DNA from 3 places in the Streptomyces sp. NPDC051211 genome. Region 3 is predicted to be linked to each of the others. Evidence: riboswitches for the same ligand, from Rfam matches in the RefSeq annotation. Region 3 holds a riboswitch; each other region holds the start of a gene.
What was found. A riboswitch is a leader RNA that binds a small molecule or an ion and turns the genes downstream of it on or off. The one in region 3 is predicted to bind thiamine pyrophosphate.
Positions count from the first base shown of each region.

Region 1 (7,532 bases), on a different contig from region 3:
CCAGCGCCTCGAAGTACGGCCCGAAGTCCCAGGTCCGCGAGCACAGCGAGGACCCCTGGCCGGCCGTGGACTCCAGCAGCAGGAACGGGTCGTCCTCGTGCGTCAGCTCGTCCAGCAGCGGCAGCATGTGCTCCCTGACCTGCGCGAGCGCCACCTCGCGCGGCCGCCCCCCGGTCGCGGAACCGGTGTGCACCACCACGCCCAGCGCGCCGATCTCCCGGCCCCGGCGCAGCGAATGCCGCAGCGACTCCACCGACTTCTCGACGGTCGCCTCCGTGTGCGAGCCGAAGTTGATCAGGTACGGCGCGTGCACGTACGCCGGGATGCCCTCGGCCGCGCACTGCGCGCGGAACAGCTCGTCCTGGGCCGGATTTCCGGCCGGGGTGGCCCAGCCGCGCGGGTTGGCCACGAAGACCTGCACGGCCTCAGCGCCCATCTCCCGGGCATAGCTCAGCCCGACCGAGGCGAGTCCGCCGGCGACGGGCACGTGCCCGCCCACTGGATTGCGTACGGCGTCGTTCACGTGCGGCTACAGCCCCTTGGTCCGGATGGTGATCGTGCTGCCCTCGGGGGCGGTCTGGCCGCCCGGCACCGACTGGCTGTCCACGGTGTTCGAGAAGGAGAGGAAGGGCCGGTCCACCTTCACCTTGAAGCCGGCGCCCTCCAGGGACCGCCGGGCCGTGTCCACATCCCGGCCGGTGACGTCCGGAACCTGGACCGCGCGGGGCCCCTTCGACACCGTCAGCGTCACCGTGTCCCCGGCCGCCGCCTGGGTGCCGGCCGCCACCGACTGGTTGGCGACCCGGCCGGCCGGCTCCGGCGAATTGACCTGCTCCGGCGCCAGCTCGACCTTCAGGCCGAGCCTCTCCAGACCCGACCGGGCCTGCTCCACGGACTGCCCGACGGTGCTCGGCACGGGCACCGGGCGGCCCTTGCTGACCACGATCGCGACCGCGGTGTCCGGGGCGCGCTTGTCGCCGGCCGCCGGATCGGTGTTGATCACGGCGCCCTGCGGGATGCCCTCGCTGAAGGCCTGGGTGACCATGCCGGGCGCCAGGCCGTCCTTGACCAGCTCGGCCTTGGCGGCCTCCAGCGGCTTGCCCTTCACGTTCGGTACGGACACGACCTCCGGCCCGCGCGAGACGATCAGGGTGACGGAGCCGTTCCCGCGGATCTGCTTCCCGGAGGCCGGGTCACTGCCCATCACGGTGCCGCGCTCGAAGGTGTCGCTGAACTTCTTGTCGATCCGCTTCACGCCCAGCCCGGACGCCGACAGCTGCTCCCGGGCCTGTGGCTCGGTCTTCCCCAGCAGGTGGGGGACCTGGGTGAACTGGCCGGAGCTGATGTACCAGACGCCGGTGCCCAGACCGAGGGCCAGCAGCACCCCGGCGACGGTCAGGAACAGGCCGCGCCGGGACGGGCGTACCGGCGGGGCCGCGGGCGGGTGCGGGGGCGGCGGCAGGGTCTCCAGCCGGGAGGTGTGCTGCGGCCGGTGCCGGGAGGGCACCGGCCGCGGGATCACCCCGGTGCGGTCCTCCGAAGCGGACCGGTCCTCGGCGCGCTCCTGCGGCGGTACGGCGTCCAGCTCGGCGTCGGTCAGCCCGGCGCGGGCTTCCCGGGCCAGGCCCAGCAGGACCACCGCGTCGTGCGGGCGCAGCTCGGGGGAGCGGGCGGTGGCGTGCGCGACCAGCCCGTCCAGGCCGGCCGGGAGGCCGGGCACGGCGGCGGAGGGCGGCGGCACGTCCTCGTGCAGGTGCTGGTAGAGCACCTGGGCCGGGGTGCCGCCGGTGCGCGGTTTCGCGCCGGTGAGCATCTCGTACAGGACGACACCGCAGGCGTAGACGTCGACGCGGGTGTCGGTGGCGCCGTTCTCGATCTGCTCCGGGGCGAGGTAGGAGACGGTGCCGAGGACCGAGCCGGTGGTGTTCGTGACCGAGTCCACGCTGCGGACCAGCCCGAAATCGGCGACCTTGACCCGGCCGTCGTCGCCGATCAGCACGTTCTCGGGCTTCATGTCCCGGTGCACGAACCCGGCCCGGTGGGCGGCGCCGAGGGCGGCGAGGACGGGCTCCAGGATGTCCAGTGCGGCCCGGGGGCGGAGCGCGCCGCGCTCCCGGAGCACATCGCGCAGGGTGCAGCCGGAGACGTACTCCATGGCGAGGTAGACGTAGCCGCCGTCGGTGCCCTGGTCGAACACGGCGACCACGTTGGGGTGGGCGAGCCGGGCCACGGACTTCGCCTCCAGGATGAACCGGTCGACGAACCCGTGGTCGGCGGCGAGTGCCGGGTGCATCACCTTGAGGGCGAGGACGCGGTCCAGGCGGGTGTCGAGGGCGCGGTAGACCGTGGCCATGCCGCCGACCGCGATGCGGGCGTCGATGCGGTAGCGGCTGTCGAGCAGGCGCCCGACGAGGGGGTCATCCAGGGTCGTATCCACCCGGCGATTCTACGAGCGCCGGGTGCGGGCCCTGCCCGGCCGGGTGCCCTTGCAGCGCAGCTGTGACGTGGCTGCCGCCCGGCCGCCGCTGCGCGGGCCTGTCCCCCCTACCCGCCCCTTCCCCCTGTGCCTGATATGCGGCTCCGCCGCGTGGGGGGGCTCCGCCCCGGACCCCGCGCCTCGAACGCCGACGGGGCTGGATTTTCCAGCCCGTCCGGCGTTTGAGGACCGGGTCCGGGCAGAGCCCGGTTTCGGGAAGGGGCGGGGTGGGGGAAAGCTCCGCGCAGCGGCCGCCCGGGCCCCGCGGTCGGGCCCCCGGGCCGGTCAGAACGCCGGGCGTTCCGGGTCCAGGGTGGCGCGCCCCTCGGTGGGGGAGGACGCCTCGGCGAAGCGGCGGGGCGGGATGCGGCCCGCGCGGTGGGCCAGCCGGCCCGCCGAGACCGCGTCCCGCATCGCCGCGGCCATGAGCACCGGCTCCTGCGCCCGGGTCACCGCAGACGCCAGCATCACCGCCGCACACCCCAGCTCCATCGCCAGGGCCGCATCCGAAGCGGTCCCGGCACCGGCGTCCAGGATCACCGGCACCCCCGCCCGCTCCACGATCAGCTCGAAGTTGTGCGGATTGCGGATGCCGAGCCCGGACCCGATCGGCGAACCGAGCGGCATGATCGCCGCGCAGCCCACGTCCTCCAGCTTCCGCGCCAGCACGGGATCGTCGTTCGTGTACGGCAGGACCGTGAAGCCGTCGTCGACCAGGGTCTCCGCCGCGTCCAGCAGCTCCACCCCGTCCGGCAGGAGCGTCCGCTCGTCCGCGACGACCTCCAGCTTGATCCAGTCGGTGCCGAGGGCTTCCCGGGCCAGCCGGGCGGTCAGGACGGCCTCGCCCGCCGTGAAGCAGCCCGCGGTGTTCGGCAGGACGGCGATGCCGAGCCGGGTCAGGACGGAGAGCACGGAGCCCTGGACCGTGGGGTCCAGGCGCCGCATCGCCACCGTGGTGAGTTCCGTGCCCGAGGCGACCAGCGCGCGTTCCAGGACGTCCAGGCTGGGCGCCCCGCCGGTGCCCATGATCAGCCGGGAGGAGAAGGTGCGGCCGCCCAGGGTGAACAGATCGTCTGCCATGTCCTCAGCCTCCCTGGACCGCGGTGAGCACCTCGACGCGGTCACCCTCGCCGAGTGCGGTCGCGGGCCACTGCCCGCGCGGTACGACGGTTTCGTTGAGCGCCGCCGCGACCCCCGACGGGGCCTTGGTGAGGCCGGCCACCACCAGGTCCAGGGTGGTGCCGGCGGCGACCTCGCGCGGCTCGCCGTTGACGGAGACGGTCATGCGTACGGTCATGCGTACGACTCCTCTCGGACGGACGAGAACCGGCGGGGGGTGAACGGGCGGGCCGCCTCGGGGAGTTGCCCGGTGGCCAGGAGCTCCGCCATCACGTCCCCGGTCACCGGCGTGAGCAGGACCCCGTTGCGGTAGTGGCCGGTGGCCAGGTGCAGGCCCGGCAGGTCGGTGGGGCCGAGCAGCGGGGCGTTGTCGGGGGTGCCGGGCCGCAGCCCGGCCCGGGTTTCGGTGAGCGGGAGTTCGGTGATGCCGGGTACCAGCTCGTGGGCGTCCCGCAGCAGCTCGTACACCCCGCCCGCGGTGACCGTGGTGTCCCAGCCGAGTTCCTCGCTGGTGGCGCCCACGACGAGTTCGCCGTTCTCGCGCGGGACCAGGTACACGTGGCTGCCGCGGACCACCGCCCGTACCGTCCGGGACAGGAACGGCGCGTACGCGGCGGGTACCGACAGCCGCAGCACCTGGCCCTTCACCGGGCGGACCGGGGGGACGGCCCCCACCGGTACGCCGGCCAGCCGGCCGCTGAGGCTGCCGGCCGCCAGGACGACCTGGCCGGCGGTGAGCTGGGTGCCGTCGTCGAGGACGGCACCGGCCGCCCGGTCGGCGGTCACCGTCAGGCGTTCGGCGTTCGCCCGGTGGAAGACCACGCCGGCGCGCTCGCAGGCGGCCAGCAGGGCGGCGGCCAGCCGGCGCGGGTCCACCTGGTGGTCGCCGTCGACGCGCAGTCCGCCGCGCACGCCGGGAGCCAGCATGGGCTCCAGGCGGCGGCATTCGCGGCCGGTCAGCCACTCGGACTCCAGGCCGCAGCGCTGCTGCAGGGCGTGGAGTTCGCGCAGGTGGAGCCGGTCGTCGGAGTCCAGGGCGACGGACAGGGTGCCGCAGGCCCGGTAGCCGATGTCCAGGCCCCCGCTGGCCTCGGCGAGTTCGGCGGCGAAGGCCTCGTACCGGGCGGCGGAGGCGGTGTTGAGGGCGAGCAGGGTCTCCTCGCCGTAGTGCAGTTCGGTGACGGCGGCCAGCATGCCGGCCGCGACCTGGGCGGCTCCGCCGCCGGGCGCCGGGTCGGCGAGGGCGACGGTCAGGCCGCGGCGGGCGGTCCGCCAGGCCGTGACCAGCCCGATGATCCCGCCCCCGATGACGAGGACGTCCGACCTGTGGGTGGATGAGTGCATGGGCGTCCAGCCCCTCCCTTCGCCGGCATGATCCGGATCAGGTTCGTACGGTCGGAGGCCGTCCAGCCTCCCTCTCAGCCCGGTGCGTCCGGACTCCCGCGGATGGGTACGGTGGCCAGACTAACCCCCGCCCCGAGGGCCGGGTAAGGCCGCCCGTTCCTGATGTGGCGTCAGGTAGTTAGGGTGTGCGGCGTGAACGATCAGACGGAACAGATCGAACGGGCCGAAGAGAACACCGCCCCGGCCGGCGTGGTGATCGTCGGTGCCGGAATGGCCGGTGTGCAGACGGCGGTCGCCCTCCGCGAGGCGGGCTACGGCGGCCCGGTCGTCCTGCTGGGCGCCGAACCGCACCAGCCCTACGACCGCCCCCCGCTGTCCAAGGCCGTGCTGCTCGGCACGGCCGAGGGCTCCGCCTTCGAGGTCGACTTCGAAGACCTCGGCATCGAGCTCCGGCTCGGCGTGGAGGTCACCGGGGTGCGCGCGGCCGACCGGGAGGTCGACACGGCCGCCGGACCGGTTCCGTACGGCGACGCCCTGGTCCTCGCCACCGGCGCCGAACCGCTGACCCTGCCCGGCAGCGAAGGCGTCCCCGGAGTCCACCTGCTGCGCACCCTGGACGACGCGGAGCGGCTGCGTCCGGTGCTGGCCGCGGCTCCGGAGGTGGTGGTCGTCGGAGCGGGCTGGATCGGCGCCGAGTTCGCCACCGCCGCCCGGGAGGCCGGCTGCGCGGTCACCGTGGTCGAAGCCGCGGACCGGGTGCTGCCCGGCGCCCTCCCGGCCGAGGTCGCCGCCCCGATGGCCCGCTGGTACGCCGAGGCCGGCGCCCGGCTGCTCACCGACGCCCGGGTCGCCTCCGTCGAGCCGGGCCTGGTCCGGCTCGCGGACGGCCGCGAGCTGCCGGCCGGCGCGGTGGTCGTCGGCATCGGGGCCCGCCCCGCGACGGGCTGGCTGACCGGCTCGGGCGTGGCCCTCGGCCCGGACGGCTCCGTCACCGCGGACGACCGGCTGCGCACCTCCCTGCCCGGCGTGTACGCGGTGGGCGACTGCGCCTCCTTCCCGTCCGCGCGGTACGCCGCCCGGCTGCTGGTGCACCACTGGGACAACGCCCTCCAGGGCCCGCGCACCGTCGCCGCCAACATCCTCGGCGCGGACCTGGCCTACGACCCGGTGCCGTACTTCTGGTCCGAGCAGTTCGGCCGCTTCGTCCAGTACGCCGGCCACCACGCCGCCGCCGACACCCTGCTGTGGCGGGGCGACCCGGCCGAGCCGGCCTGGTCGGTGTGCTGGCTGCGGGACGGCGCCCTGACCGCCGTACTGGCCGTGGGCCGCCCGCGGGACCTGGCGCAGGGGCGCCGCCTGATCGAGTCCGGCGCCGCCGTGGACCCGGCCAAGGCCGCCGACCCCGGCGTTGCCCTGAAATCGGCGGTGCTCTGACGGCCCGCCGAGGCCCCTCCCACGGGGCTTCACGCCCGGGCACAGCCACGGACGCGCCGCCCGGCTACCGACTGTCGGTCCGGGATGGCAGGCTTGTCCCGTGACCGAGATTGACGCAAAGATCGATGCTCTCGTCCCCGAGTGGCTCTACCTCCCCGACATCGCCGAAATGCTCGACGTCGAGGTGACCAGAGTCCGCCAGCTGGTCAAGGAGGGCCAGCTCATCGCCGTACGGCGTGGTGAGAACCGCGCCCTGCAGGTGCCTGCCGCCTTCATCGACGGCGACAAGGTGGTCAAGGGCCTCGCCGGCACCCTGACCCTGCTCCGGGACGACGGCTTCACCGACGAAGAGATGCTGGAGTGGCTCTTCACCGCGGATCCGACCCTGCCCGGCACCCCCGCGCAGGCGCTCAGCGAGAATCGCGGCACGGAGGTGAAGCGCCGCGCCCAGGCGCTCGCCGTCTGATCCGACTGTTCGATCCGCTCCACGCGGTGTACGGGCTCCAGCGGGTGCCCGTACACCGCCCACCCGGGGGGTTTTCCCATGTCCTTGGCCGACGCACGGCTCTACCTCTGCACCGATGCCCGCAAGCGCCAGGGTGACCTGCCCGAGTTCCTGGACGCCGTCCTCGCGGGCGGCGTGGACATCGTCCAGCTCCGCGACAAGGGCATGGAGGCGGGCGAGGAGCTGGAGCACCTCCAGGTCTTCGCTGAGGCCGCCCGCCGGCACGGCAAGCTCCTCGCGGTGAACGACCGGGCGGACGTCGCCCACGCCATCGGCTCCGACGTGCTGCACCTCGGCCAGGGCGACATCCCCGTCCCGGCCGCCCGCGCGATCCTGCCCCCCGGCGTGCTCATCGGCCGGTCCTGCCACGCCGAGGCCGAGGTGGACGCCGCCGTCGCCGAGGCCGGCGTGGACTACTTCTGCACCGGCCCCTGCTGGCCCACCCCGACCAAGCCGGGCCGGTACGCCCCCGGCCTCGGGCTCGTCCGGTACGCGGCCTCCCTCGAGCAGGACCGCCCCTGGTTCGCCATCGGCGGCATCGACGCCTCCAACCTGGACGAAGTGCTGGACGCCGGCGCCACCCGCGTGGTCGTCGTCCGGGCCCTCACCGAGGCCGAGGACCCCGGCGCCGCCGCGGCCGGCCTCGCCAAGCGG
Region 1 covers NZ_JBFBAV010000023.1:34,914-42,445, reverse strand. The annotation lists gene AB0447_RS22235 (deoxyribonuclease IV) at 1-523, opposite strand, end outside; gene pknB (Stk1 family PASTA domain-containing Ser/Thr kinase) at 530-2,437, opposite strand; gene AB0447_RS22225 (thiazole synthase) at 2,762-3,556, opposite strand; gene thiS (sulfur carrier protein ThiS) at 3,561-3,761, opposite strand; gene thiO (glycine oxidase ThiO) at 3,770-4,939, opposite strand; TPP riboswitch at 4,937-5,049, opposite strand; gene AB0447_RS22210 (FAD-dependent oxidoreductase) at 5,210-6,373, shown strand; gene AB0447_RS22205 (Rv2175c family DNA-binding protein) at 6,474-6,839, shown strand; gene thiE (thiamine phosphate synthase) at 6,918-7,532, shown strand, end outside.
Region 1: another riboswitch for thiamine pyrophosphate. It lies ahead of thiO (glycine oxidase ThiO); the one in region 3 lies ahead of thiC (phosphomethylpyrimidine synthase ThiC).

Region 2 (7,532 bases), on a different contig from region 3:
CGTGGTGGCCAAGGAGGACTTCGCCGCGATCCGCACCGGCCGTGCGCACCCGGCGATGTTCAACAAGATCGTGGCGGACTACTACGGCGCCATCACGCCCATCAACCAGCTCGCCTCGTTCTCGGTGCCCGAGCCGCGCATGGCGATCGTCACCCCGTTCGACAAGAGCGCCCTGCGCAACATCGAGCAGGCCATCCGCGACTCCGACCTGGGCGTCAACCCCAGCAACGACGGCAATATCATCCGGGTGACCTTCCCGGAGCTGACGCAGGACCGCCGCAAGGAGTACATCAAGGTCGCGCGCACCAAGGCCGAGGACTCCAAGGTCTCCATCCGCTCCATCCGCCGCAAGGCGAAGGACGCCCTCGACAAGCTCGTCAAGGACAAGGAGTCCGGCGAGGACGAGGTGCGCCGCGCGGAGAAGGAGCTCGACGACACCACCGCGAAGTACGTCGCGCAGGTGGACGAGCTGCTCAAGCACAAGGAAGCCGAGCTCCTCGAGGTCTGATGAACGACTCTCCCTGGGAGGCGGAGCCGGTTCCGGCAGGTCCCGCATATGATCGGGGGGCCGCCCTCGCGGGCGGCCCCCCGTTCCGCGCCGACATGCCGCCGCAGGAGCCCATGCCCACGCCACCCCCGCAGGCCCCGCAGGACGCCTCGCCGCCGCCGAAGAAGCGCGCCGGGCGTGACCTGCGTGCAGCCATAGGGGTCGGTGTCGGCCTCGGCGCCGTCATCTTCGCCTCGCTGCTGATCGTCAAGGCCGTCTTCGTCGGCGTCATCGCCGTCGCCGTGGTCGTCGGCCTGTGGGAGCTGACCTCCCGGCTGCAGGAACGCAAGGGCATCAAGGCACCGCTGGTGCCGCTCGCGGTCGGCGGCGCCGCCATGGTCATCGCCGGGTACGTCCGGGGCGCCGAGGGCGCCTGGGTCGCGATGGCGCTGACCGCGCTGGCGGTGCTGGTGTGGCGGATGACGGAACCGCCCGAGGACTACCTCAAGGACGTCACGGCGGGGGTCTTCGCGGCCTTCTACGTGCCGTTCCTCGCCACCTTCGTCGCGATGCTGCTGGCCGCCGACGACGGCCCGCAGCGGGTGATCACCTTCCTGGTGCTCACGGTGGTCAGCGACACCGGCGCGTATGCGGTGGGCTGGCGCTTCGGCAAGCACAAGCTGGCCCCGCGGATCAGCCCCGGCAAGACCCGCGAGGGCCTGTTCGGTGCGATGGCCTTCGCGATGGCGGCCGGCGCGCTGTGCATGGAGTTCCTGATCGACGACGGCTCCTGGTGGCAGGGCCTGCTCCTGGGTCTGGTGGTCGCCGTCAGCGCCACCCTGGGCGACCTGGGCGAGTCGATGATCAAGCGGGACCTGGGCATCAAGGACATGGGCACCCTGCTCCCCGGCCACGGCGGCATCATGGACCGGCTGGACTCGCTGCTGCCGACGGCCCCGGTGGTCTGGCTGCTGCTGGCGGCCTTCGTGGGCACCGGCTGATCACGCCGTACCGCTGCGAGGGGCCCGTACGGGGCCCAACCGTTACTCTGGAAGGGCGCGCTGCCGGTGCAGCGCGCCTTTCGTCTTAGAGGAGTACCTGCCATGGCCCGCCCCGCTCCCGGTGAGCTCACCTTCGTCGCGCCCCGCGGGGCGAAGAAGCCACCGCGGCACCTGGCCGACCTGACCCCCGCCGAGCGGCGTGAGGCGGTCGCCGCGATCGGGGAGAAGCCCTTCCGGGCCAAGCAGCTCTCCCAGCACTACTTCGCCCGGTACGCGCACGACCCGGCCGAGTGGACCGACATCCCGGCCGCGGCCCGCGAGAAGCTCCGCGACGAGCTGCTGCCCGAGCTGATGACCGTGATCCGGCACATCTCCTGCGACGACGACACCACCCGCAAGACCCTGTGGAAGCTCCACGACGGCACCCTCGTGGAGTCCGTCCTGATGCGCTACCCCGACCGGGTCACCATGTGCATCTCCTCGCAGGCCGGCTGCGGCATGAACTGCCCGTTCTGCGCCACCGGCCAGGCCGGCCTGGACCGCAACCTGTCCACCGCCGAGATCGTCCACCAGATCGTCGACGGCATGCGCGCCCTGCGCGACGGCGAGGTCCCCGGCGGCCCGGCCCGCCTCTCCAACATCGTCTTCATGGGCATGGGCGAGCCGCTCGCCAACTACAAGCGGGTGGTCGGCGCCATCCGCCGGCTGACCGACCCGGAGCCCGACGGCCTGGGCCTGTCCCAGCGCGGCATCACCGTCTCCACCGTCGGCCTGGTCCCGGCCATGCTCCGGTTCGCCGACGAGGGCTTCAAGTGCCGGCTCGCCGTGTCGCTGCACGCCCCGGACGACGAGCTGCGCGACACCCTGGTACCGGTGAACACCCGCTGGAAGGTCCGCGAGGTGCTGGACGCGGCCTGGGAGTACGCCGAGAAGTCCGGCCGCCGCATCTCCATCGAGTACGCGCTGATCCGCGACATCAACGACCAGGCCTGGCGCGGCGACCTGCTGGGCCGGCTACTCAAGGGCAAGCGGGTGCACGTCAACCTGATCCCGCTGAACCCGACCCCGGGTTCCAAGTGGACCGCCTCCCGTCCCGAGGACGAGCGCGCGTTCGTCCAGGCCATCGCCAACCACGGCGTGCCGGTGACCGTCCGTGACACCCGCGGCCAGGAGATCGACGGCGCCTGCGGCCAGCTCGCCGCCAGCGAGCGGTAGGCTGGCCCCCGTACATCTGCATATTCCGACAGGGGAGCGCCACAGCGCTGAGAGTGCGGCACCCGTCAGGCCGCAGACCCTCTGAACCTCGCCCGGGTCATTCCGGGTAGGAAGTTCGGTCAACACCTCAAGCTGTTGCGCCCTGCCCGGGTGCCCCGCTCGATCCAGAGCGCCCGGGCGGGGCCGCGTCTTCTCCTGGTCATCCCAGGAGGAAATGTTCCGTGAGCACCACCAAGAAGATCGCGGGTACCGCGCTCGCAGCGGCGCTGGGCGTCAGCACGCTGGCCGCGTGCGGCGGCGACGCCAAGGACAAGGGCGCCGCGAGCGGTGAGCCCAAGTCGAAGACCGTCACCCTGGTCAGCCACGACTCCTTCAACGCGTCCGACGCGGTCCTGAAGGAGTTCGAGAAGCAGACCGGCTACAAGGTCAAGGTGGTGAAGAGCGGGGACGCCGGCGCCGCGCTCAACCAGGAGATCCTCACCAAGGGCAAGCCCCGCGGCGACGTCTTCTTCGGTGTCGACAACACCCTGCTGTCCCGGTCGCTCGACAACGGCATCTTCACCCCGTACGAGGCCAAGGGCCTGGCCGGGGTCGGCGAGGCCTACCGGCTCGACGCGGAGCACCGGGTCACCCCGATCGACACCGCCGACATCTGCGTCAACTACGACAAGAAGTACTTCGCGGACAAGAAGCTCGCCCCGCCGCAGACGCTGGACGACCTGATCAAGCCCGAGTACAAGAACCTCCTGGTCACGGAGAACGCCGCGACCTCCTCCCCGGGCCTCGGCTTCATGCTCGCCACCGTCGGCAAGTACGGCGAGAAGGGCTGGGAGGACTACTGGAGCAAGCTCAAGGCCAACGGCGTCGAGGTCGTCGACGGCTGGGAGCAGGCCTACAACGAGCGGTTCTCCGGTTCCGCGGGCGGCAAGAAGGCCAAGGGCGACCGGCCGCTGGTCGTCTCCTACGCCTCCAGCCCGCCGGTCGAGGTGCTGTACGCCGAGCCGCAGCCGGCCGAGGCGCCGACCGGTGTCTCCACCGGCACCTGCTTCCGCCAGATCGAGTTCGCCGGGCTGCTGAAGGGCGCCAAGAACGAGGCGGGCGGCAAGGCCCTGCTGGACTTCATGATCGGCCAGGGGTTCCAGGAGGACATGCCGCTGAACATGTTCGTGAACCCGGTGATCAAGGACGCGAAGCTGCCGGAGATCTTCACCAAGCACGGTGTGGTCATCGAGAAGCCCGAGACCGTCGCCCCGGACACCATCGCCGAGAACCGTGAGCAGTGGGTCAAGGCGTGGACCTCGCTCGTCGTGAAGTAGTCCGCGGCAGCAGCGTGAAGCAGCGCAACGGCACGGCCGTCCGGCTGGCCCTGATGGCCGTGCCCCTCGCGTTCTTCGCGCTGTTCTTCGCCTGGCCCGTCGCGTCCATCGTCGGGCGCGGGCTCAAGACCGACACCGGCTGGCAGTTCGGCCGGATCGGCGAGGTGGTCGCCCGGCCCGACATCGCCGACGTGCTCTGGTTCACCACTTGGCAGGCGCTCGCGTCCACCGCGCTCACGCTGCTGATCGCACTCCCCGGCGCATACGCCTTCGCGCGCTTCGAGTTCCCCGGCAAGCAGCTGCTGCGCGCCGTGGTCACCGTGCCGTTCGTGCTGCCGACCGTGGTCGTCGGCACCGCCTTCCTCGCCCTGGTCGGCCGGGGCGGCCTGACCGACGAGCTGTGGGGCGTCCGGCTGGACACCACCGTCTGGGCGATCCTGCTGGCCCACGTGTTCTTCAACTACGCCGTGGTCGTCCGTACCGTCGGCGGGCTGTGGGCCCAGCTGGACCCGCGCCAGGAGGAAGCCGCCCGGGTGCTCGGCGCCGGCCGGTTCGCGGCCTGGCGGCGGGTGACCCTGCCGGCGCTGGCCCCGGCGGTGGCCGCGGCCGGCCTGATGGTGTTCCTGTTCACCTTCAGCTCCTTCGGCGTCGTACTGATCCTCGGCGGACCCTCGTACGCCACCCTGGAGGTGGAGGTCTACCGGCAGACCGCGCAGCTGCTGGACCTGCCGACGGCGGCCGTGCTGACCCTGGTGCAGTTCGCCGCGGTGGGTGCGATCCTCGGCATCCACGCCTGGACCGTGCGCCGCCGGGAGACCGCGCTGCGGCTGGTCGACCCGTCCGGTACGGCGCACCGGCCGCGGGGGTTCGCCCAGCGGGCGCTGCTCGGCGGGGTGCTGGTCACGGTGGCGCTGCTGATCGTGCTGCCGCTCGGCGTCCTGGTGGAACGTTCCTTCGACGCTCCCGGCGGCTACGGCCTCGGCTTCTACCGGGCCCTCCAGGACGCCGGGGCCACCGGCACCTTCCTGGTGCCCCCGCTGGAGGCGGTCTGGAACTCCCTCCGGTACGCGCTGGCCGCCACCGCCATCGCCCTGCTCATCGGCGGACTCGCGGCCGCCGCCCTCACCCGGCGGGCCGGCCGCTTCGTCCGCGGGTTCGACGCGCTGCTGATGCTGCCGCTGGGGGTGTCTGCGGTGACCGTCGGCTTCGGCTTCCTGATCACCCTGGACGAGCCGCCGTTCGATCTGCGGACCTCGTGGATCCTGGTGCCGCTGGCCCAGGCCCTGGTCGGCGTGCCCTTCGTGGTGCGGACCATGCTGCCGGTGCTGCGGGCCGTCGACGACCGGCTGCGGGAGGCCGCGGCGGTGCTCGGCGCCTCGCCCTGGCGGGCCTGGCGGGAGGTGGACCTGCCGCTGGTCCGCCGGGCCCTGCTGATCGCGGCCGGGTTCGCCTTCGCCGTCTCGCTCGGCGAGTTCGGGGCGACCGTCTTCATCGCCCGGCCCGACCAGCCGACCCTGCCGGTGGCCGTGGCCCGGCTCCTCGGACGGGCGGGCGAGCTCAACTACGGCCAGGCGATGGCGCTGAGCACCATCCTGATGCTGGTGTGCGCGGTGTCCCTGCTCGTCCTCGAGCGGCTGCGGCCCGACAAGACCTCCGGAGAATTCTGATGCGCGGAATGCTGGAACTCGAGGACGTATCGGTCCGCTTCGGCGAACGTGCCGTGGTCGACTCCGTGCACCTCGACGTCGCCGAGCACGAGATCGTGTGCGTGCTCGGCCCGAGCGGCAGCGGCAAGTCCACCCTGCTGCGGGTGATCGCCGGACTGCAGGAGGTCTGTGCGGGCCGGGTCCGGCTCGGCGGCGCCGACCAGGCCGGCGTGCCCGTGCACCGGCGCGGGGTGGGCCTGATGTTCCAGGACCACCAGCTGTTCCCGCACCGGGACGTGGGCGGGAACGTCGCGTTCGGCCTGCGCATGCAGGGCTCCCGCCGGGGCTCCCTGGACGCCCGGGTCGCGGAACTGCTCCAGCTGGTCGGCCTGCCGGGCGCGGAGCGGCGCGCGGTGGCCTCGCTGTCCGGCGGCGAACAGCAGCGGGTCGCCCTGGCGCGGGCCCTGGCCCCGTCGCCCCGGCTGCTCATGCTGGACGAGCCGCTCGGCCAGCTGGACCGGGGGCTGCGGGAACGCCTGGTGGTCGAACTGCGTGCGCTGTTCTCCCGGCTGGGCACCACCGTGCTGGCCGTCACCCACGACCAGGGCGAGGCCTTCGCCTTGGCCGACCGGGTGGTGGTGATGCGGGACGGCCGGGTCGCCCAGGCGGGTTCCCCGCTGGAGGTCTGGCAGCGGCCGGCCTCGGAGTTCGTGGCCCGCTTCCTGGGCTTCGAGAACGTGGTACCGGCCACTGTGTCCGCCGGCGCCGCGGACACCCCGTGGGGCCGGATACCGGTCCCGGCCGGCACCCCGGACGGGAAGGGCCGGCTGCTGGTCCGCCCGGCGGGCGTCCGGCTGGGCGGCGAGGGCCTGCCCTGCACGGTGGAGGCCCGCACCTTCCGCGGCACCCATGTGGCGGTCACCCTGCGCCCGGAGTCGGGCCCGCCGCTTGAGGCCGAGTGCGAGCTGGCGGAAGCGCCGGAGGTGGGTGCCGCCGTGTCGGTCACCTTCACGGCGGCGGACGTGGTGCTCCTCCCGGCGGAGTAGCGGACCCGCCCCGCGTACGGCCGACGGCCGACGGCCGTCGCACCGGCCGGTCCGCGCCTCTGCGGCCCGGGTCCGGCCGGCCCGGGGACGCGCTACCGCACCCCGACCGGCTCGGGGGCCGGCTCCGCGGCGGCCGCCGCCTCCGGCTCGTGCTTGCCGAACCAGGCCACCGCCACCGCGCCGCCCACCGCGAGCAGGAAGCCCAGCACCGCCAGCCAGCCGAGGCCGGCGCGCGAGGCGTCGCCCAGCCACAGGACGCCGATCGCGCCGGGCAGGACCGTCTCGCCGACCACCAGGGCCGCCGTCGCCCCGTTGACCGAGCCGATCTGCAGGGCCACCGTGTGCAGGTACATGCCGCCGGATCCGGCGATCAGGATGGCGTACAGGGCGGGGTCGGACAGCAGGGCACCCAGGTCGAACGGGTCGACGCCGTCGAGGATGCGCACCCCGACGCCCAGGGCGCCGAACCCCAGACCGGACAGCAGACCGGCGAGGATCGCGGCCCGCCCGCCGAGGAACCGGACGGCCACCGTCCCGCCCACGATGATCAGTACGGTCACGGCCAGCAGCCACCAGTGGGTGGACACCGGGGTGTGGCCGCTGCCCTCGTGGCCCGCCGCCGTGGCGAGCAGCACCAGCGCGGCACAGACCACCCCGATGGAGGTCCACTCCTTGCGGGTCAGCCGGATCCCCAGCAGCTTCACGCTCAGCACCGCCGTGATCACCAGGTTCGCGCTGATCACCGTCTGCGAGAGGAACAGCGGGAGCAGCCGGGCCGCCAGCGCGCCCAGCCCGAAGCCGACGAAGTCCAGGATGGTGCC
Region 2 covers NZ_JBFBAV010000019.1:72,297-79,828, forward strand. The annotation lists gene frr (ribosome recycling factor) at 1-508, shown strand, start outside; gene AB0447_RS20265 (phosphatidate cytidylyltransferase) at 508-1,488, shown strand; gene rlmN (23S rRNA (adenine(2503)-C(2))-methyltransferase RlmN) at 1,591-2,703, shown strand; TPP riboswitch at 2,724-2,834, shown strand; gene AB0447_RS20275 (thiamine ABC transporter substrate-binding protein) at 2,925-4,019, shown strand; gene AB0447_RS20280 (iron ABC transporter permease) at 4,073-5,686, shown strand; gene AB0447_RS20285 (ABC transporter ATP-binding protein) at 5,695-6,711, shown strand; gene AB0447_RS20290 (hypothetical protein) at 6,804-7,532, opposite strand, start outside.
Region 2: another riboswitch for thiamine pyrophosphate. It lies ahead of AB0447_RS20275 (thiamine ABC transporter substrate-binding protein); the one in region 3 lies ahead of thiC (phosphomethylpyrimidine synthase ThiC).

Region 3 (7,532 bases):
TCTCCCAGATCACACCTCCCGTCGTGACCACCTCGATCACCAGCCGGTTGGCCTGGTGGCCGATGGAGATCGCGCAGGCGCCGGACGGGAACCTGCCCTGCGGATTGAGGGTGAGGTCGTACCAGGTCCAGGGCCCCACCGTGACGTTCTGAACCTCGCGGATGCCGGCGTACGCGTTGCCGTCGCCGGGGAGCACCGCCTTGAACTCCCGGTCGTTGTTGTCCCGTACGGAGTCGATGTCCACACAGGCGCCGTCGCCCTTGGGACCGCGCGGTCCCGGCGGGCCGGGCGGGCCGACCAGGCACTTCGCCTTCTTGGGCGGGTCGGCCGTGGCCTTCCCCTTCTTCTCCGGCCCGTTCATGACCGGCTCGCACTCATCGTGCCCGTCGGCCGGGCTCGCCTGCGTGACCGGCGGCCGGAACCCCGGCACGGCCGCCATCGCGGGGGTGGTGATCCCTGCCAGCACCAGCGCGGCCGTTGCGAGGGTGCCACCCGTCAGCCGGGCCGCCCGTCTGGGCAACAGGCCGGTGAAAGTTCTGCTCGTCCTGCCTTCAGGACTCATGCGCCGCTCCTTGCGACAACCGGAAAACCGGATCGGATGATGCTCAGGAAGTCGGACAGCACTTCCGGGGCCATCCTGAGGACCACCGCCACCGCCGCGGCGCCGCCTCGCCCGTTTGTCAGCGGATCGGCCCATCACCGGCCCCCCACTTGGGTGCCCGGCGGTGCCACGCGGCCCGGCCCGGAACACGATCCGTCGGGCTCCCCCTAGCGGTCCGCGGCCGGCCGGCGCCGCTGGGCCGGGTCGGTCAGGGCGGTGGGCCGCCAGGCGCCGTCCGCCTGGTACAGGTTCGTGCCCGGCGGCACGATCTCGTCGATCCTGTCCAGGGTCTCGTCGTCCGGCACCACCGACACGCCCTTCACCAGGGATTGCATCTGCTCCATGGTGCGCGGCCCGATGATCACCGAGGTGACCGCCGGATGCACGAGCGGGAAGGCGACGGCGAGCTCGGGGAGGGTGCATCCGATCGCCTCCGCCACCTCGATCAGCCGCCCGGCGGCCTCAAGCTTCGCGAGGTTGCCGGGCACGGCGGGGTCGAAGCGCCCCGGCGTCAGTGCTGCCCGCCCGCTGGTCAGGTCGACCTCCCGGCCCGGCCGGTACTTTCCGCTGAGGAACCCGGAGGCCAGCGGACTCCAGGTCAGCACGCCCATCCCGTACCGCCGGGCGACCGGGAGCACGTCCTTCTCCACCCCGCGCGCGAGGATCGAGTACGGCGGCTGCTCGGTCCGGAACCGCGGCAGGGCGCGCCGCTCGGACACGTGGTGCGCCTCGGCGATCTCCTCGGCGGGGAAGGTGGAGCAGCCGAAGGCGCGGATCTTCCCCTCGCGCACGAGGTCGCCGAGCACACCGAGGGTCTCCTCGATGTCCGTCCGGGGGTCGGGCCGGTGCACCTGGTACAGGTCGATCCAGTCCGTACCGAGCCGGGTGAGGCTCTCCTCCACGGCCCGCACCAGCCAGCGCCGCGAGTTCCCGCTCCGGTTGCGGCCCTCGCCCATCGGGAAGTGGCCCTTGGTGGCGAGCACGACGTCCTCGCGCCGGCCCTTGAGGGCCTTGCCGACGATCCTCTCGGACTCTCCGGCGGAGTACATGTCGGCGGTGTCCACGAAGTTGATGCCCTCGTCGAGCGCCGCGTGGATGATCCGTACGCAGTCGTCGTGGTCCGGGTTGCCGACCGCGCCGAACATCATCGTGCCGAGGCAGTGCACGCTCACCTCGATGCCGGTCCCACCCAGGTTTCTGTATCGCATCGTCATACCGGCGCACCCTAAGAGCTGGAGTGCACTCCAGCTCAAGCCCCAAAAAAAATGAGCCGGGAACGGGCCGGCCCGCGACTCCCCCCATGAGGTCGCGGGCCGGCCCGTCCGCCGGGCTCGGTCCGTCCGCGCGGTCAGTCCGCCAGCGGCAGGTAGACGCGGTTGCCCGCGGCCGCGAACTCGGCCGACTTCTCCGCCATGCCCGCCTGGATCTCGTCCGCCTTCAGGTCCCCGCCGTGCTCGCGGCGGATGTCCTGGGAGATCTTCATCGAGCAGAACTTCGGGCCGCACATGGAGCAGAAGTGCGCCGTCTTGGCCGGCTCGGCCGGGAGCGTCTCGTCGTGGAACTCACGGGCCGTGTCGGGGTCCAGGGCCAGGTTGAACTGGTCCTCCCAGCGGAACTCGAAGCGGGCGTCCGACAGGGCGTCGTCCCACTCCTGGGCACCGGGGTGGCCCTTGGCCAGGTCCGCCGCGTGCGCCGCGATCTTGTACGTGATGACGCCGGTCTTCACGTCGTCGCGGTTGGGCAGGCCCAGGTGCTCCTTGGGCGTGACGTAGCAGAGCATCGCCGTGCCCCACCAGGCGATCATCGCGGCGCCGATGCCCGAGGTGATGTGGTCGTACGCCGGGGCGACGTCCGTGGTCAGCGGGCCCAGCGTGTAGAACGGGGCCTCCTCGCAGATCTCCTGCTGGAGGTCGATGTTCTCCTTGATCTTGTGCATCGGGACGTGGCCCGGGCCCTCGATCATCGTCTGGACGTTGTGCCGCTTGGCGATGGTGTTGAGCTCGCCCAGCGTCTTGAGCTCGGCGAACTGCGCCGCATCGTTGGCGTCCGCGATCGAGCCGGGTCGCAGGCCGTCACCGAGGGAGTAGGTGACGTCGTACGTCGCGAGGATGTCGCAGAGTTCCTCGAAGTTCGTGTAGAGGAAGTTCTCCTTGTGGTGCGCCAGGCACCAGGCGGCCATGATCGAGCCGCCGCGGGAGACGATGCCGGTCTTGCGGCGGGCGGTCAGCGGCACGTACGGCAGCAGCACGCCGGCGTGGACCGTCATGTAGTCGACGCCCTGCTCGGCCTGCTCGATGACCGTGTCCTTGTAGATCTCCCAGGTCAGGTCCTCGGCCTTGCCGTCGACCTTCTCCAGGGCCTGGTAGAGCGGCACGGTGCCGATGGGGACGGGGGAGTTGCGCAGCACCCACTCGCGGGTGGTGTGGATGTTGCGGCCGGTAGAGAGGTCCATGACCGTGTCCGCGCCCCAGCGGGTCGCCCAGGTCATCTTCTCCACCTCCTCCTCGATGGAGGAGGTGACGGCGGAGTTGCCGATGTTGGCGTTGACCTTCACCAGGAACCGCTTGCCGATGATCATCGGCTCGATCTCCGGGTGGTTCACGTTGGCCGGCAGCACTGCGCGCCCCGCCGCGATCTCCTCGCGGACGACCTCGGGGGAGACGTTCTCGCGGATCGCGACGTACTCCATCTCCGGGGTGATCTCGCCCCGGCGGGCGTACGCGAGCTGGGTGACGGCCTGGCCGTCGCGGCCCCGGCGGGGCAGGCGGGGGCGGCCCGGGAACACCGCGTCGAGGTTCTTGAGGCCACCGCGGGGCGAGGTGTGCTTGATGCCGTCGTCCTCGGGGCGGACCGGACGGCCGGCGTACTCCTCGGTGTCACCGCGGCCGATGATCCAGTTCTCGCGGAGCGGCGCGAGCCCGCGCCGTACGTCGGTCTCGATCTGCGGGTCGGTGTACGGGCCGGACGTGTCGTACAGCGTGACGTCCTGGCCGGTGGTCAGGTGGACCTGGCGAACCGGCACCTGGATGTCGGGGCGGGAGCCCGTGACGTATCCCTTGTGCCAGCCCGGCTTGCGCTCTTCCCGACCGACCTGGCCGTCCCGGCCCTCCTGGCCGTCCTGGCTGGTGGCAGGCGTGCGTGCATCCTGAATGGTCATGAGACCTAATCTCCCTACGCCGGCATTACCCGGTAACAGGTTCGGCGGTCGACGCAGCCTCCTCCCGTACGTGCGTACGGTGATCAGCGCCCTCTCAGCCCGGTGCTCCGAGCTCCCGCGTTGTGCAAAGTAGCCCCCACGCTAGCGTCATCTGTGGCGTGCTGAACAGTGGGCCCCCTCATCTCTTGCGATGATCAGCCCGTGACGTCCTTGCCGCAGCCCCCCACCGGTCCCACCGAACCCACAGGTAACTCCGACCCGTCCGGCCGCGGTGATCACGGCCTCCACGGGCACGGGAACCATGGGCACAGTCATGGGCACAGCCACGGCCACGGACCGGCGGCTCCCGTCTCGAAGCACCTGCGCAAGGTCATCGCCGCCGTGCTGATCCCCTTCGCCACCGCCGTCCTGGTCGGCCTGGTGGTGCTGTGGCCGGGCGGCGCACCCGCCCACGAACGCACCGGGGTCGGCTTCGACCGCCAGACCCAGCAGGCCGCGGTCGTCGCCCTGGAGACCGTCGACTGCGCCTCGGTCAACGCCGCGCAGGTGCCGCCCACCGGGGACACCTCCACTCCTCAGGGCCGTGAAGCGCAGGCCAGGCAGAACGGCCAGTGCAAGAAGGCCACCGTCGAGATCGGCACCGGCCCGGACAAGGGCCGCACCTTCGTCGAGATCGTCCAGCCGGGTGCGCCACGGCAGCTGGAGCACGGGCAGGGCGTGGTCGTCGCGTACGCGCCGGACGCCCCGCGCGACCTCCAGTACTCCGTGATCGACGTGAACCGGAAGCTCCCGATGGCGCTGCTCGCAGGCATCTTCGCCATTGCGGTGGTCGCGGTGGGACGGCTGCGCGGGCTGTTCGCACTGATCGCACTGGCCGTCAGCTTCGGCATCCTGACCCTGTTCATCCTCCCGGCCATCCTCCAAGGTTCGAACCCGCTGGTCGTCGCGGTGGTCGGGGCCAGCGCCATCATGCTGATCGCGCTCTACATGTGCCACGGCCTGACCGCGCGTACCTCGGTCGCTGTCCTCGGCACACTGGTCTCGCTGCTTCTGATCGGGCTGCTGGGCTCGCTGTTCATCGACTGGGCGTTCCTGAGCGGCAACACCGACGACAACACCGGGCTGATCCACGGGCTCTACCCGGACATCGACATGAGCGGCCTGCTGCTCGCCGGCGTGATCATCGGATCGCTCGGCGTCCTCGACGATGTGACGGTCACTCAGACCTCGGCGGTCTGGGAGCTCCACCAGGCCGACCCGTCGATGGGACCGCGCGCGCTGTACCGGGCGGGCATCCGGATCGGCCGCGACCACATCGCATCCGTGGTCAACACTCTGGTCCTCGCCTATGCGGGCGCGGCCCTGCCGCTGCTCCTGTTGTTCTCGATCGCGAACAGCAGCATGGGAACGGTGGCCAACAGCGAGCTGGTCGCGGAGGAGATCGTCCGGACCCTGGTGGGCTCGATCGGACTGGTGGCCTCGGTGCCGGTGACAACGGCGCTGGCGGCGCTGGTGGTTTCGGCCGACCGACCGGGTTCCCCGGCCGCCGGGCCGGCCGGGTCAGGGCCGGTCCGCGGCGGTCGGGGCCGCCGCCGCAAGCGCTGAAGGCACACACTGATCGCACGTGCGGCGCACGGGTGTGGTGGGGGTGAGGGCGCTCGGCGCTGGCACGCCGAGCAGTCGAGCGGTTGGTGCGCCGGGCCGGTCAGCCCGCGTTCTGCTCGTTCTGCTGCGCGCCGGCAAGGATCTTGCCGAGGGCCTCGTCGAGGTTCTCCTCGAAGTCGCCGAGGTTGCGCTCCTGACCGAGCGGCACGAGCCGGTCGGTCCGGTCGAGGAAGGCCACCAGCGGCGCGGCACCGGCCCTGAACAGCGCCCGGTCACCGCCGACCTGGAGCCGGATGTGGACATCGGACAGGTCCTCGGGATGGGTGGGGGCGATGTGCACATCGCCGTCACCGCACGGCTTGTTGATGCCGTCGAGGAGAAGCTCCCGGCCGAACGCCCAGGTCACGGGCGCATCGCCGGGAAGGTGGAAGGTCAGGCGTACGGCATAGGGGTCACGAGCTTCGTACCGGAGTTCCACCGGGATCCGGAACGAGAGCTCCTCGGAAACGAGGAAGCTCATCATGACCTCTGCCTGTACCGACTCGCGCATTGCCTACCCCGCAGTGATTGGAAGTGGCCAGGAATGGTCCCCCAAGGCCCTCTTGACAAGAGTGGTGGACGGGCTGGCAGATCACAAGGAGTGAGTTTTCAGATACTGATAGAGAAGGAGAGCGTACTCAACAGCGCGCCTACTTCACTCCGCAGCCGATCAACTGCACAGCGCAATCGGGCTTCCTGGTGCAGGGGAAGGGAAATGGCCATGGTCGCGGCGGCGTCACCCGCTGTAATCGGAATGGCTGCGCATACCGTGCCCAAGGCATATTCCTGTCGCTCGGTCACGGGTTGCATCCGCTCCATGGCGGAAATTCGTTGTTCCATCGCCCGCATGTCCTGGACTGTGTACGGGGTGACGGCTTCGACCGGGTGCCGGTCGTAATGGTCCCGGCGGGCCTTCTCGTCGAGCTGGCTCAGCAGGCACTGGCCGATGGCGTGCGCATGGCCGGTGGCGCGGAAGTCCGCCCATTCCTCACAGGCGGGATGGCCCGGGGTGTCGGCGACGCCGACCACCTCGATTTCACCCTCCCGGTACACCGCGAAGTAGACGGGGGCCCCGACCACGTCGCGGAAGTGGGCGAGCGAGTCGAGGATCATGCTGCGACGTTTCTGCTGCAGTCCACCGCCGGCCAGCCGCCCGGCAGCGTCCCCGAGCATGAAGACTCCGCTTTCCCGGCGCAAATAGCCCTCGTGGGTGAGCGTGCGCAGCAGGTGGTACGCGGTGGGAAGCGGGAGCCCGGCCTCGCGTGCCAGCTGTTTGGCAGGGGCTCCCTCGCTATGGGACCCCGCGGCTTCGAGCAGTCTCAGCGCCCGCTGCACCGAACCGATCAGCGTCGGTACAGCGGCATTGTGAACCGAAGACAAAGCTCACCCCCAGGCGTGGCGGCGGGCCTTGGGGGACCCGCCCTGCGGGGGCCGCCCCCGCTTGTGCCATGTCTCCTGGGGGTCGTGCTCGGCGGCTAACGACATAACCGCAGGTCAGAGCGGTGTTGCAGGTCGAGTGCCCAGGGTCGGCACAGATTGCCACTCTATCCGCCGATTCCCGTGGTGTGAGTGGTTTCGCACCTCACGTTCCCTCACCTGGGTTAATCCCGGGGGCTCCTGGGGCTGCCGAGCTCGGGGGGACTGACTACCAGTCGGTCGGGGACTTCGCGCCGCTGCCGGCCCCGGTGAACTTCTTGACCACGAAGACCAGACCGCCGACCAGGGCCACGAAGAGCAGCACCTGGAACGCGAAGCTGATGAGCGCACCCAGGATGCTGGTGATCACACCGCCGAAGACGAACAGAGCCAGCAGCGGAACCGCGACCCACTTCACCCACCAGGGCATGCCTGCGAATATCTGCCGGATGCCGTCCATGGCCTCGACCTCTTCCTCGTCCGTGACTTCCTGACCTCGATGCTAGGAGGAAGAGCGGCCCGTCAGGGGCCCGCGGGCCCCCGGAGTCCCCTGATCCGCCCCTTAGGGGGACAGGCCCCGGCGCGGGGTCAGGACTCCGGGTGAGGCCGCCGAAACCAGGGCTCCGGGATCAGGACTCCGGGATCAGGACTCCGGGTTCAGGACCCCGGGTTCAGGACTCCGGGGGTGAGAACACCACCAGCACCTTCAGGTCC
Region 3 covers NZ_JBFBAV010000007.1:157,024-164,555, reverse strand. The annotation lists gene AB0447_RS10355 (hypothetical protein) at 1-562, opposite strand, end outside; gene AB0447_RS10350 (aldo/keto reductase) at 769-1,809, opposite strand; gene thiC (phosphomethylpyrimidine synthase ThiC) at 1,950-3,758, opposite strand; TPP riboswitch at 3,753-3,887, opposite strand; gene AB0447_RS10340 (YibE/F family protein) at 3,960-5,363, shown strand; gene AB0447_RS10335 (SsgA family sporulation/cell division regulator) at 5,464-5,913, opposite strand; gene AB0447_RS10330 (helix-turn-helix domain-containing protein) at 6,012-6,782, opposite strand; gene AB0447_RS10325 (DUF5326 family protein) at 7,048-7,278, opposite strand; gene AB0447_RS10320 (cupin domain-containing protein) at 7,490-7,532, opposite strand, start outside.